2 regions of the Arthrobacter sp. ZBG10 genome follow, and region 1 is predicted to be linked to the other one. Evidence: predicted binding sites of a transcription regulator. Region 1 holds the regulator's gene; the other holds the start of a gene.
What was found. Region 1 encodes HrcA, which represses chaperone genes, less so after heat shock. Its sites were predicted from a motif close to TTNGCACTCGNNNNNNNCGAGTGCNAA; they were not measured.
Positions count from the first base shown of each region.

Region 2: the regulator HrcA is predicted to act here: its motif matches at 3,872-3,898, upstream of groL (chaperonin GroEL).

Region 1 is NZ_LFQH01000025.1:74,837-81,846, reverse strand. It holds gene ACU18_RS06375 (GerMN domain-containing protein) at 184-1,134, shown strand; gene ACU18_RS06370 (16S rRNA (uracil(1498)-N(3))-methyltransferase) at 1,121-1,900, opposite strand; gene dnaJ (molecular chaperone DnaJ) at 1,903-3,030, opposite strand; gene hrcA (heat-inducible transcriptional repressor HrcA) at 3,124-4,137, opposite strand; gene ACU18_RS06355 (DUF3097 domain-containing protein) at 4,313-5,161, shown strand; gene ACU18_RS06350 (DUF4870 domain-containing protein) at 5,278-5,697, shown strand; gene ACU18_RS06345 (2'-5' RNA ligase family protein) at 5,720-6,232, shown strand; gene hemW (radical SAM family heme chaperone HemW) at 6,261-7,010, opposite strand, start outside.
Region 2 is NZ_LFQH01000058.1:33,727-40,736, reverse strand. It holds gene ACU18_RS14370 (ribonuclease HI family protein) at 1-386, opposite strand, end outside; gene ACU18_RS14365 (ABC transporter substrate-binding protein) at 679-1,986, shown strand; gene groL (chaperonin GroEL) at 2,065-3,693, opposite strand; gene ACU18_RS14355 (ABC transporter substrate-binding protein) at 3,982-5,262, opposite strand; gene ACU18_RS14350 (cold-shock protein) at 5,262-5,468, opposite strand; gene ACU18_RS14345 (LytR C-terminal domain-containing protein) at 5,628-6,263, opposite strand; gene ACU18_RS14340 (DUF3263 domain-containing protein) at 6,312-6,641, opposite strand; gene ACU18_RS14335 (uracil-DNA glycosylase) at 6,789-7,010, shown strand, end outside.

The DNA of each region.
Region 1 (7,010 bases):
GTGCTCCCCCGTTAGGTATCAACTTCATATCGTCCTCATATCGTTCCCGTTGCAGTTCCGGCATGACCCGGATCCGGAGCACTTCCCGGCTGCACCCTGTGTAATGCTGGAAACCCAGCTACTGCTGGACAGCGGGCCGCCCGGGGATCGGCCCTCCACACCAGGAAAGGACAGGCAACAACAGTGCCCGAAACCGCTGCGCCCTTCGGGGCCGGACAAAGTGCACGCCGCGCGCGGGCACTGGTTCTTGCGGGCCTTCTTGTTGTTCCCGCCCTGTCCGGCTGCATCGCCGATCCCGGCGCTTCGGAGTCCAGCACCCTGACAGCCAGCCCTTCGGTGACAGGCACACCCGACATTCCGGCCACCAGCTCCCCACTGGAAACAACCCAGTCCTCCAACAAGGCCCCCGTCTATTGGCTGGGCCGGACCAACAACAATGTCTTCCTTTACCGCGAGTTCCGCGACGTCCCGGACCAGGAAAACCCTGTCACACGCGCCCTGCGGGCCATGATGGACGAGAAACCCCTCGACGCGGATTTCTTTACGCCCTGGCAAAATCCTTCCAAGCTGGCCACGTCCATTTCGGGCAAGGATGTCATCACGGTGGATGTTTCGGAGGACGCCTTCAACAGCAACCTCGACGCCGACACCGCCAACCGGGCCATCCAGCAGCTCGTTTATACGGCCACAGCCGCCGGGGCCAGTTCGGGCCTGATCGACACCGGCCAGCAGATCCGGGTCCGGATCCTGGTGGACGGGCACACCGATTACATGGCGTTCGGGCATGTCCAGCTCGGCGCCCTGATGACCCGCGCCACCGGGCTGCTGGCTCCGGTCTGGATCATCGACCCGCAGGAAGGCACCGAACTGCGGTCCGGCAGCGTCAAAATCGGCGGCCGCAGTTCGGTCTCGGGCGGCAAGCTCCGCTGGCAGATCCTGCGGTCCGAGAAGAACGGCACCAAGGAGCCCTTCCTGACCGGCGAGACCACCACGGCCCCCGAACCCGGGAGTGCCGGGCTGTTTACGCTTGCCCTGACGCTGCCGGCCGGGGACTACGAGGCAAAGGTGGCCCAGTTGGGTGCCGACGACCAGGTGGACCGCAACGAGGACACCCGCTCGTTCACTGTGCGGTAGCGTCCCAGCGGCCCAGCACATCGCTGGCGAGCACGACGGCGGCCGGTCCGGCCGTGGAGGAGCGCAGGACGTGGTGCCCCAGCAGGGCAGTCACGGCACCCTGATCGCACAGGCGCGTCACTTCGCGGGGGCTGATCCCGCCTTCGGGGCCGACGATCAGCAGCACCTCGCGCACTGCGGCCGTAGACTCCCCGGCCCACGCCGACAGGACGGAGCGGAGCGGCCGGACAGCGTTTTCGTGCAGGATGATGGCCAGGTCCGCGGCTTCCACAGCGCCGGCGAGGGCGGCAGTGTCGACGGCGGCCCGCACCTCAGGCACCCAGGCCCGGCGGGCCTGTTTGGCGGCTGCAGTCACCGTGGACTGCCACTTGGCGTGCGCCTTCGCGGCACGGTCACCCTTCCAGCGGACGATGGCCCGTTCGGACTGCCACGGGATGACTGCGTCGATTCCCAGTTCCGTGGCCGTCTCGATGGCGAGCTCGTCCCGGTCGCCTTTCGCCAGGGCCTGGACCAGGACAAGGCGGATGTCAGGCCGGTCCTCCCGGGCCACGGATATGCACTCAACTTCCAGTGCCGCGGACGAGGCAGCCACCACAACTCCGCTGAGCCTGGTGCCTGCACCGTCCACGATGTCCACGGGCTCACCGGGCGCCAGCCGTTTCACGGCCACGGCGTGCCGGGCTTCAGGGCCCTCCAGGACAAACCTGCCCTGGGGGTGCACCTGGTCCAGCGCGCCGGCGGTGGTGAAAAAGACGGGGTTGCTCACCGCTACAGGTTACCGAGCCGGTCCCGCAGCTTGGCGAACATACCGCCGCTGGCCGCGAGCTTGCCTTCGGTGATCTGCTCCCCGCGCAGCTTGGCCAGCTGCCGCAGCAGGTCCTCCTGGGCCTGGTCCAGCCTCGCGGGCGTCTCCACCTGGAGGTGCACCTTAAGGTCGCCGCGGCCGTAGCCGCGCAGGTGCGTGACGCCGAGGCCGCGCAGGGTGATGATCTCTCCGGACTGGGTACCGGGCTTGACGTCGATGTCCTGGCTGCCGTCGAAGGTTTCCAGGCTGACGTCGGTTCCCAGCGCAGCCGCCGTCATGGGAATGTTCAGTGTGGCGTGCAGGTCGTCGCCGTCCCGGACGTAGGTGGCGTCGTTGTTGACGCGGATCTCCACGTACAGGTCGCCGGCAGGGCCACCCGCAGGGCCGGCTTCACCCTGGCCGGAAAGCTGGATCCGGGTGCCCGTGGCAACGCCTGCGGGGACCTTGATGGTCAACGAACGGCGGCTGCGGATGCGTCCCTGCCCGCTGCACTCGTTGCAGGGGTCCTTGATGACCGTGCCGAAGCCTTCGCAGGTACCGCACGGCGCCGCCGTCATGACCTGGCCCAGGATGGACCGGACGGCCCGCTGGACCTGGCCGCTGCCACCGCAGATGTCGCAGCGTTCCGGCGAGGTGCCGGGCTGGCAGCAGGAGCCGTCGCAGGTGGGGCACGTGACGGCGGTATCCACCTCCAGCTTCCGGTTGACACCGAAAACGGCGTCCTTAAGTTCGATCCGAACGCTGATCAGGGCGTCCTGGCCGCGCCGGACGCGGGAGGCCGGGCCGGCCGAGCCGCCTGCGCCGAAAAAGGTGTCGAAGATGTCCTGGAACGCGAAGCCCTGGCCGGCATAGCTGCCGCCGCCAAAGCCGTTGTCAGTGCCGTTTTCGTTGCCGGTGGTGTCGTAGACCCGCCGTTTCTGCGGATCCGACAGGACCTCGTAGGCATGCGTGACGGCCTTGAAACGGTCGGACGCGTCGTCCCCGGGGTTGACGTCCGGGTGCAGGGTGCGGGCCAGTTTGCGGTAGGCCTTTTTGATCTCTTCGCCCGTAGCCTCCGGTGAGACTCCAAGGACGTCGTAGTGGCTGCTCAAAGTTCGTGTCTCTTCCTTGTTGTACTGCCGGCAGTTCGACTGCCGGTGTTGCTCTTGGTGCCTGTCGGCGCGCGGCCGGCCGGGCAGGCCTGTTCAGGGACCCAGGATCCGGGACAGGTATCGGGCTACAGCCCTGACGGCGGCCATGGTGGTGGGGTAATCCATGCGGGTTGGTCCAAGGATGCCGATTTTCGCGGTGCTGTCCGGACCGTAGGCGGTGGCCACCACCGATGCCTCGGTCAGCCCGTCGTAGGGGTTTTCCCGGCCGATACTGACCGCAACACCGCGGGGGTCCTGCGCCATTTCGCTGAGCAGGCGGAGCATCACCACCTGCTCCTCCAGGGCTTCCAGGACGGGTCCGATGCTGAGCGGGAAATCCACATTGGAGCGGGCCAGGTTGGCGGTCCCCGCCATCACCATACGTTCCTCGCGGCTGTTCTGCCCCAGGATCTCCAGCCCGTTGGCCAAGGCCTGTGCGGCCTGGCGGTGGACAGGCGCCACGGCGGACACCACCGCGGGCAGCACCATGCTGAGCCGGCCCAGCGGCGTCCCGGCAAGGGTCGCCAGGAACCGGGTCCGCAGGCCGGCGAGGGCGTCGTCAGCAAGGTCGTGGCCAACGTCAATGACCCGCTGCTCCACCTTGCCGCTGTCGGCAATCAGCACAACCAGCACTTTCCGGGGGGCGAGCAGGACAAATTCGATGTGCCGGATCTGGGCCCGGCTCAGGTGCGGGTACTGGACCACTGCCACCTGGTTGGTCAGCTGGGAGAGCATCCGGACCGTGCGGTCCAGGACATCGTCCAGGTCATCGGAGCCTTCCAGCAGCGACTGGATGGCCCGCCGTTCCGGCGGCGACAACGGTTTGACCGCGGAAATCTGGTCCACAAACAGGCGGTAGCCCTTGTCCGTGGGGATCCGGCCGGCGCTGGTGTGCGGTGCCGTGATGAGGCCCTCGTCCTCCAGGGCCGCCATGTCGTTACGGATCGTGGCGCTGGAGACGCCAAGATGGTGCCGCTCCACGAGGGCTTTGGAGCCCACGGGTTCGCGGGAATGGACGTAGTCCTCCACGATGGCCCGCAGGACTTCCAGCTTGCGTGGCTCGCTCATAGTCCACCTCCATCCGGGATTGGGGCCGCCGCGCCGCCTGGGCAACGCGGCCCCGTCAGTTAGCACTCGGCATGCCTTAGTGCCAACAGTCTATTACGCCCCGCCCCGTTGTTAGCATTGGTACCGCTCCGGGCGAAATTCCGGGCCACAAACCAACTGCGAGGCGGAGTCAACCATGGATTACCAGAACTGGGGGCCGGCAGACATGTCCGCCCCGGCCCGCACCACCCTGCCCGAGGTCCCGGTGGAGCGCGGCATGGTTTTGGAGGACGTCCAGTCCGGCTGGGTCGGTGCCGTAACCCGGGTGGAGAAGTCCGGCGGCATGCATGTGGTGGCCTTGGAGGACCGGCGGGGAAAGTCCCGGTCCTTCCGGTTGGGGTTCGGCTTCCTCCTGGAGGGCCGGCCCATCAATCTGGTTCCGCCTGCGCCGCGTGCCGCTCCCACCACTGCGGCGGGCCGGACCGCCTCCGGTTCCGTTCGGGTGGCCGGCCAGCGCGCCCAGGTGGCGAAGGCAAGCCGCATCTGGGTGGAGGGCAAGCACGACGCCGAGCTGGTGGAAAAGGTGTGGGGCGATGACCTCAGGGTGGAAGGCATCGTCGTCGAGCCTCTCCACGGCATCGATGACCTGGCCGGTGCGGTGGCGGCCTTCAACCCCGGTCCGGGCCGGCGGCTGGGCGTCCTGGTGGACCATCTGGTACCCAACTCGAAGGAATCGCGCATTGCCGATGCCGTAATGGCCTCCCCCGGCGCGGCCGGGAACGTCCTGATTGTGGGCCATCCGTATGTGGACGTGTGGCAGGCCATCCGGCCCTCCGTGCTGGGCATCGCGAAGTGGCCTGCCGTGCCGCGCGGGCAGGACTGGAAAACCGGGATCCTGGCCGCGTTCGGCTGGCCGCACCAGACCAAGGAGGACGTGGGGCTGGGGTGGCAGAAACTCCTGGGTGCGGTGCATACCTATGCGGACCTCGAGGCCTCGCTTCTGGGCCGGGTGGAGGAAGTCATCGACTTCCTCACGGTTCCCTAGGGCAGTCTTCCGGCCAACACCCAGTATTCTGGGTAGACCAGCACCTGCCACTCCCGGCGGGGGCGGCCGGCGCCTCAGCGCCGAACGCACTATTGCATCTTCGAAGGAACACAACTGTGGCAGACAACGCACGCGGGCACGGGGACCCGCAGGGCCGCCAAAGCCGGTCCGAATACCACGGCGTCCCGGCCAACGCGCTGCCCCTGACGGCCAGCGAAGACCGGCAATGGGCCACGCTGGCGCACTTCGGCGGCATCCTGGGCTGCATCCCGTCGCTGCTCGTCTACCTCATTTTCCGTGATCGTGGACCATTCACGGCCCAGGAATCCAAGGAAGCCCTCAACTTCAGCCTGCCTCCCACCATCGCTGCGGTGGTGGCGAACATCCTGGTCTTCATCCCGGTGATCGGAAACATCTTCGCCGTCGCGGCGGCCCTCATCTGGATTGCCCTGACCTGCTACTCCGTGGCAGCAGGCATCCGCGTCAACCGCGGCCAGCCCTACCGCTACCAGTTCAACCTCCGCTGGATCAAGTAACACCGCCTGACGGCCGGGTCCCGTGCGAAGCATCGAGCTGACCTTCGACGGTACCGCCGAGGCGTGCATCCGGGCGGACTGGGCCCGGCTGGCCGCGGCGGGCCTGCCCAGCCTGGGCTCCCATACCGCCCCCAGCAACAGGCCCCACATCACGCTCGCAGCGGGCAACAGCCTGGCTGTTGCGGCCGAAGCGGCCGGGCTCTGGGCGGGCCTTCCACTGGACGTCCGCCTGGGCGGGCTGGTCCTCTTCCCTGCAGGGAAAGGCAAATACGTCCTGGCCCGGCTGGTGGTGGGATCAAGGGAACTGCTGGCCCTCCACGCCGGCCTGCACCGGCAGGCCAATGACGCCTTGCCCCTCACCCGCCCCGGCGCCTGGACCCCGCACGTCACGCTCGCCCGCCGGATTCCGGCAGAGCTGCTGGGCGCGGCAGTGGGGACCCTGGACGCCACCCTCGAGGCCCGGTGCACCGACGCGCGGCTGTGGGACAGCACCACCCGGACCGTTACGGCACTGAACAGTCCGCCAACGGCCTGAGCCGTTAACCGCGCCGGCTGCGGGTCAGTCAGTCCGGGAGGATCCGCCGCACCACGGCGTCCGCCAGCAGCCTGCCCTTGAGGGTGAGCACGAGTGTTCCGCGGAACGCCGCAGTGGGTTCCACCAGGGAATCGGCGATCAGGCCCGCCACCTGCCGGCGGCCGGCATCGCCCAATGAGTCAATCCGGAGGCCGCTGCTGAGCCTGGCCGCCAGCATGACCCGCTCCACGTTGCGCGTTTCCGCATCCAGCGTCTCCCGCCCGGCAGCGGGCGAGACGCCCCGGCCCAGCCGCCCCGCGTAGGCAGTGGGGTGCTTGACGTTCCACCAGCGGACCCCGCCAACATGCGAGTGGGCGCCCGGCCCGATGCCCCACCAGTCGTCCCCCCGCCAGTACGCCAGGTTGTGGCGGCAGGCCTGCTCCGGAGTCCGTGCCCAGTTGCTGACCTCATACCAGCCAAGCCCGGCTGCGGTGATCAACTGGTCGGCGAGTTCGTACTTGGCCGCGTGGTCGTCGTCGTCAATTCCAGGCACTTCCCCGCGCCGGATCTGGGCTGCGAGCTTGGTGCCGTCCTCCACAATCAGGGCGTAGGCGCTGATGTGGTCCGGTTCGTACGAAAGAGCGGTCTCCAGGGAGAGGCGCCAGTCGTCCAATGATTCGCCGGGGGTGCCGTAAATGAGGTCGAGGCTGACCGCCAGGCCTGCCTCGCGGGCCCACCGGACCACCTGCGGAACCCGGGCCGGGCTGTGCGTGCGGTCCAGGACCTTCAGGACGTGCGG
Region 2 (7,010 bases), on a different contig from region 1:
GCCTCGTTGAGGTCGTGGCCGGCGTGCCCCTTGACCCATTCAAACCTGTATTTCCGGCCTGCGAGTTCCCGGTCCAGGTCCTTAAGGAGGTCCACATTCAGCACTGGCTTGCCGTCGGCCTTGCGCCAGCCTTTGCGCTTCCAGCCCGGCATCCACTTGGTGATTGAGTTGATGACGTACTGGCTGTCGCAGAGGATGTGCAGGTCCTCGCCAGGCAGGTGCGCCGTGGCGCGGAACAGGTCCAGCACCGCCATCAGTTCGCCCTGGTTGTTGGTGCCATGCGGCCAGCCACCAGCCCGCCAGCAGTCGTCATCCACGTACCAGGCCCATCCGGCGGGGCCGGGATTTCCCAAAGCCGAACCGTCAGCCGCTGCAGTAATCGTCACCGGTCCATCCTGCCAGAGAGCCAGGACATTCCCGATTCCGGGCGGCATGGTGCCGTTCCGATTCCGGGCGGCATGGTGCCGTTCCGATTCCGGGCACACCGCGCTCTGCTGACCCCTGATGCAGGCACGTTCTTCGCATTTTTCGGAAAGCGGTTACCGAAAAAGTCTTGACGAGACCCCCGCGGTGGGAAACAATCACTTCTACAACCTGAGAAAACGTTTTCTCATGCGGAGTGAAATGAATGTCCCGCTCCCAGGGAAACGTGCAGACCATCACCAGGAAGGTTCATCAATGACGATCCCTACCAGCCTCGGCAGGCGCTTCCGGCTCGGCGCAGCCGCCGTAGCCTTCTCCATCCTTGCAACCGGCTGCGGTGCCGCCGGAAGCTCCAACAGCGACGAAGTGACCTTGCGCTTTGCCTGGTGGGGCAACGAGTACCTGAACGCCCAGACCGAAAAGGTCATCGCCGCTTTCGAAGCCGAACACCCGAACATCAACATCGAATCCGAACCCGGCGAATGGGGCGGCTACTGGGACAAGCTGGCTACCAAGACGGCCGCCAACGATGCCCCTGACGTCATCCAGATGGACCAGAAGTACATCGCAGAGTACGGCGGCCGCGGCGCCCTCCTGGACCTCGCCAAGCAGGACGGCATCGACACCGGAAAACTGGACAAGGAAGCCCTGGCCTCCGGCCAGTACGACGGGTCGCAATACGGGCTCAGCACCGGCCAGAACGCCTACGTGATCATGGCCAACACCAAGGTCTTCGAAGCCGCCAACGTCCCGATCCCCGATGACGCCACCTGGACCTGGGACGACTTTATGGACACGGCAGCGAAAATCAGCGCGTCCGGCGACGGCAAGACCTATGGCGCCGCCTACGGCAGCAACGAGGCAGACCTGATCATTTGGCTCCGGCAGCACGGCGAAGCCCTGTATTCCGCTGATGGAAAGCTGGACTTCGACACCACAACCGCCGCCTCCTTCTGGGAACGGCTGAAGGAACAGCGCGATTCGAAGGCCAGCCCACCGGCCACGGTGGCAACGGAGGACTCAGGGGCCGGCCTGGAGGAAAGCCTCTTCGGCACCAACCGCGTAGGCATGGCCTGGTGGTGGACCAACCAGCTGGGTTCCCTTGAAGCCACCACCGGGGGCAGCATCAAGATGCTCCGGGCCCCCAGCACGGACGGCTCCTCGGCGGACAATGGCATGTACTACAAGCCCACCATGTTCTGGTCCGCGTCGTCCCGGTCCAAGCACCCGGCCGAGGCCGCAACGTTCATCAATTACCTGACCAACAACCCTGAAGCCGGCAAGATCCTGATGACGGACCGCGGCGTGCCCACCAACACGGACATCGTCCAGGCCATCACCCCGGACCTGAAGCCGGCCGACACCACGGTGGTGTCCTTCCTGAAGGACATCTCCCCGGACATCAAAACCGCGCCCGCCGTCCCGCCCGTTGGCGCCGGCAGCGTCCAGAACGTCATCAAGCGCTTCACTGACGAGGTGCTGTATGACCGGCTTAGCCCGTCAGCTGCAGCCGAAGGCTTCCGGATGGAAGTTGACGAAATGCTTTCCAGCGCACGTAAGTAAAAGTCCACACAAAAGCGGCCCCCTCCGAGGAGGGGGCCGCTTTGGTGTACGGCGGGACTGGTCCCGGCGAAGGGGTGACTAGAAGCCGCCCATGCCGCCCATGTCGTCGCCGCCGCCTGCGGGGGCGGGGTTCTTCTCGGGCTTGTCAGCAACAACTGCCTCGGTGGTGAGGAAGAGACCGGCAATGGAGGCCGCGTTCTGCAGGGCAGAGCGGGTCACCTTGACGGGGTCGTTGATGCCGGCTGCCAGCAGGTCGACGTATTCGCCGGTGGCTGCGTTCAGGCCGTGGCCTGCGGGCAGGCCGCGGACCTTGTCAACCACAACGCCCGGCTCCAGGCCGGCGTTGTAGGCAATCTGCTTCAGCGGAGCGTCGATGGCAACGCGGACGATGTTGGCGCCCGTTGCTTCGTCGCCGGAGAGCTGCAGGTTGGCGAACGCCTTGGCGCCGGCCTGGATGAGGGCGACGCCGCCACCGGCGACGATGCCTTCTTCAACGGCTGCCTTGGCGTTACGCACGGCATCTTCGATGCGGTGCTTGCGCTCCTTGAGCTCAACTTCGGTAGCGGCACCGGCCTTGATGACTGCAACGCCGCCGGCCAGCTTGGCCAGGCGTTCCTGCAGCTTCTCGCGGTCGTAGTCCGAATCGGAGTTTTCGATCTCGGAACGGATCTGGGCAACGCGGCCGGCAATCTGGTCGGCGTCGCCTGCACCCTCAACGATGGTGGTCTCGTCCTTGGTGACAACAACCTTGCGTGCCTGGCCCAGGAGTTCAAGGCCTGCAGTTTCGAGCTTGAGGCCAACCTCTTCGGAGATGACCTGGCCGCCGGTGAGGACGGCGATGTCGGCCAGCTGGGCCTTGCGGCGGTCGCCGAAGCCCGGAGCCTTGACGGCGACTGACTTGAAGGTGCCGCGGATCTTGTTCACGATCAGCGTGGCCAGGGCCTCGCCTTCGATGTCCTCGGCGATGATCAGCAGCGACTTGTTGGACTGCATGACCTTTTCGAGGACAGCAACCAGTTCCTTGACGTTGGAGATCTTGGAGTTGACGATCAGGATGTACGGGTCCTCGAGGACCGTTTCCTGGCGCTCTGCGTCAGTGACGAAGTACGCGGAAATGTAGCCCTTGTCGAAGCGCATGCCTTCGGTGAGCTCGAGTTCCAGGCCGAAGGTGTTGGATTCCTCGACCGTGATGACGCCTTCCTTGCCCACCTTGTCCAGGGCTTCGGCAATCAGCGCACCGATTTCGTCGTCACCGGCAGAGATCGATGCCGTGGCAGCGATTTCTTCCTTGGTTTCGATTTCCTTGGCGGAGTTCAGCAGCTCGGCAGTAACTGCCTCGACTGCCTTCTCGATGCCGCGCTTGAGGGACAGCGGGTCGGCGCCGGCGGCAACGTTGCGCAGGCCTTCCTTGACCAGTGCCTGCGCCAGCACGGTGGCAGTGGTGGTACCGTCGCCAGCGACGTCGTCCGTCTTCTTGGCAACTTCCTTGACCAGCTCTGCGCCGATCTTCTCGTAAGGATCGTCCAGCTCGATCTCCTTGGCGATGGAAACACCATCGTTGGTGATCGTGGGGGCGCCCCACTTCTTTTCGAGGACGACGTTGCGTCCACGCGGGCCGAGGGTGACCTTAACGGCGTCGGCGAGGATGTTCAGGCCCCGCTCAAGGCCGCGGCGTGCCTCTTCATCAAATGCAATGATCTTGGCCATAACGGCAGTAGTCCTTTCGGGGACAGACGTTAAGAATGAACCTTCGCTGCGGTGCCCGCGACGGACGACCTTTCGCCGGTGGCCTCTGTATGCCCCCGGGTCCGGGTCTCACTTCAGGAAGGTGTTTCTCTCGCTCCGAATCCGGCGCCAGGCGCTGCCGGCCGGAACCGGACATCGCTTAGCAGTCGATACGTCAGAGTGCTAACTCAATAATTAGCACTCTCCACGTGTGAGTGCAAGCGAATGAAGGCCTGTTCCGCTCTGCGCAAAGAGGCGTGAACCGGTGTCTTAGCTCCCGGCCCGGCCCGCCGTCTCGGTGCCTGTGGCTGCCGGCACGTTGTCGTCGCCGTACCTGAACACGCTGTAAGTGGCAGCGGTGATGTCCCCGTTGGCGTCGAAGGCAACCGGCCCTGACTCGCCGTCGTAATTGATCCCCCGGCCCGAACCCGCTGCCGGAAGGCAATCCGCGTAGGAAAGGCAAGGCGTCAACGCCGGAGCCGTCGCGGTTGCCTCGGTTGTTCCGCCGGATACGGCGATCAGGTTGGCGGCGATGGATGCGCCGGAGTCATCGTCCGCCTTGGCTGCGGCCAGCACGGCCAGGGTGACGGCGTCGAAGGTTTCGGCGGCGAAGGAGACGTCTTTGAGGTCCGGCGCCACGGCCAGCAACCGGGCCTGGAAGGCGGGCGTGGGCAGCTTGCCGGGGACCAGGGCGCGGGCCCCGGTCAGTGCTTTGGGGGCCAGTGCGGAACCGTACCTGGCGAAGGCGCCGTCGCTGAGGATAAGGTGCGTGCCGGGAATCCCCGCCTTGGCCAGTTCCTGCAGGGCCCCTTCCGCGCCGTCACGGGCGATGAGGATTACGGCTCCCGGGGCCGCGGCACCTGCTGCTGCCGCCGCGCTGCGTGCCTCTCCGGGTTTAAACGCGGTGTTGGCCACCACGTCCAGGCCGGCCTCGCGGGCCGCCTCCGCAGCGGCGGTGGCCACGTCCTTGCCGTAGGCGCTGTCCTGGTACAGCACCGAAACTGTGGTGGCGCCGCCGTCCCCGGCGAGTTTGGCGAGCAGCGGGCCCTGGGCAACGTCCGCGGCCGCGGTGCGGAAGTAGTAGCCGCCGCTGTCGATGGCGGTGAGGCCTGCAGCCGTGTTGGCGGGCGAGATGAGTGGCGTGCGTGCACGGGAGAGCACATCGATGGCTTCGGCGGCATGGCTCGAATCGGTGGGCCCGATGACCACGTCCGCTTCGGATTCCACCAGCCGGTGGGCCTGGGCTGCCGTGTCCCGCCCGGCCGTGGCAGGCAGGAGTTCCACCTGCCGGGCCTTGAGCCCGCCGGCGGCGTTGATTTCCTTGACTGCCAGCCTGGCCGCGGCCTGCTGGGAATCGTTGAGATAGCTTCCGTCGCCGGTGTTGTCCAGGATAAGGCCCACCCGCAGGACGCCGTCACCGGAAGCAGCGGCCGTTGCGGCCCCATCGGTACGGGCGTTGCCGGTCATCCCGGAGCATGATGCCAACGCCATGGAGGCGCCCACCATCAGCCCCAGGGTCAGCGGAAAACGGCGGGTCGCGGGAATGCCCATCACCCTGCGGGCCGGACGTTATCGGCCTGCGGGCCCTTTTCGCCTTCGCCCACGTCGAGTTCCACGCGCTGGCCTTCGTCCAGGGCCCGGTAGCCGTCCCCCTGGATGGCGGACCAGTGGACAAAGACGTCATCGCCGGACCCGTCCACGGTGATGAAGCCGTAGCCCTTCTCCGCGTTGAACCACTTGACGGTTCCCTGTGCCATGCTGACCCACCCATTTTTCCGTTGGGCCCGTCAGCGGCGCCGCGTAGGGCACCGGATCCGGACCAAGCCTGAAATGTCACTCTAGCCAATGTCCGGCCGCTGCCGCTGGCGCCGGTCGGGGCTGCCGGGAATAGTTATTCGGGCGTGACCGGACGGGCGTTACTGGAAACCGGGGCCCACCACAACCACCAGCGGCACCTGGAATTCGGTGCTGCTCACCACTGTGGGGATGTCCAGGAGGACTGCGAGCGCCTGCGCGTTGGCCTGCTGCTCGGCTCCTGCATAGAAGATGACGGAGCCCTGCTGCGGGGCACCGGCCCAGTTGCCAACCTGGCCCAGCTGCCAGCCATCGGACTGCACGGTGGCGCCAACACTGGTGGCCAGCCCTGCGATACCGGCGGCGTTATAGACGGCCACGGGCTGGGTCTTGTCAGCGGCCGCTGCGGTGGTTGCCGGGGCGCTGGGCTCCTGCGATGCACCGGCGGCGGGTCCCCCGGTGCTGGCCGGAGCGGGTTCCGCGGACGGCGAGGTGGTATCCCCGGGTGCTACGGCCGACGGAGCGTCAGTCCCTGCAAGGGGCGCTTCCTGGCTGGTGCCTGCCTGGCTGCCGGGACCGGTGAAACCGAGTTTGGGGAGGACCAGGAAGGACACCAGTCCGATGGCCAACGCGGCGATTCCCACGGCCAAAATGGGCCACAACCGCGTCCGGGACGGGGCCGTTGCCGTTCGGTGGACACCTTGGCGGGACGCGGTCTGGGGAACCTTGTCGAATTCGTCGCGGGCGTATTTGGTCATGGGAAATGACATCCTTGCTGGTCGCTGCTGGCGTCCTGGCGGGGGCGACTATGCGTCGGACCCCAGGCGCCGCGCGGTACGGGCGCGGTGACGGGACGTACGTAGTCTACGCAATCTCTTCACCAGCATGGGATCGTGCGCCAGCGCATCCTCGCTGTCGATCAGGGCGTTGAGCAGCTGGTAGTAGTGGGTGGCGGAGAGGTCAAACAGTTCCCGGATGGCCTGTTCCTTGGCCCCGGCGTACTTCCACCACTGCCGTTCCAGGGCCAGCATCCGCTGTTCACGCTCGCCCAGGGGCGAGTCCCGGAGCGTGAAATCCGCCAGTGGAGAGGTCCGCGGCTCCTGCGCAGGCACGTGTTCGTGTGCTGGTTCCGCCACGGCGCACTCCTTCGCTGGTTGCAGTCAATGTCCACCCCCATGGTACGGACGAATAACAGGCTTGTCATTTGCTCCGGTGGATGGTCCGGAGCCGTGAAGGGCCCGCCCGGGCCACAACATAGCGGGCGGTCCTGCCACAATGGGACGGTGGCTGAAACCGACGCACTTTTCGACCTGGACCCGGAGCCCGCGGATGCCGGCGGCTTTGCCGCCCTGGTGGATCGCCCCCTGCCCGGGCTGATGGCACCGGACTGGGCGGCGGCACTGGCCGGGGTGGAGGACGAACTCCGGAGCGTCCTGCGCTTCCTTGCCGCCGAAGCCGGGGCCGGGCACCCGGTCCTGCCGGCGCCGTCGAACATCCTGCGCGCC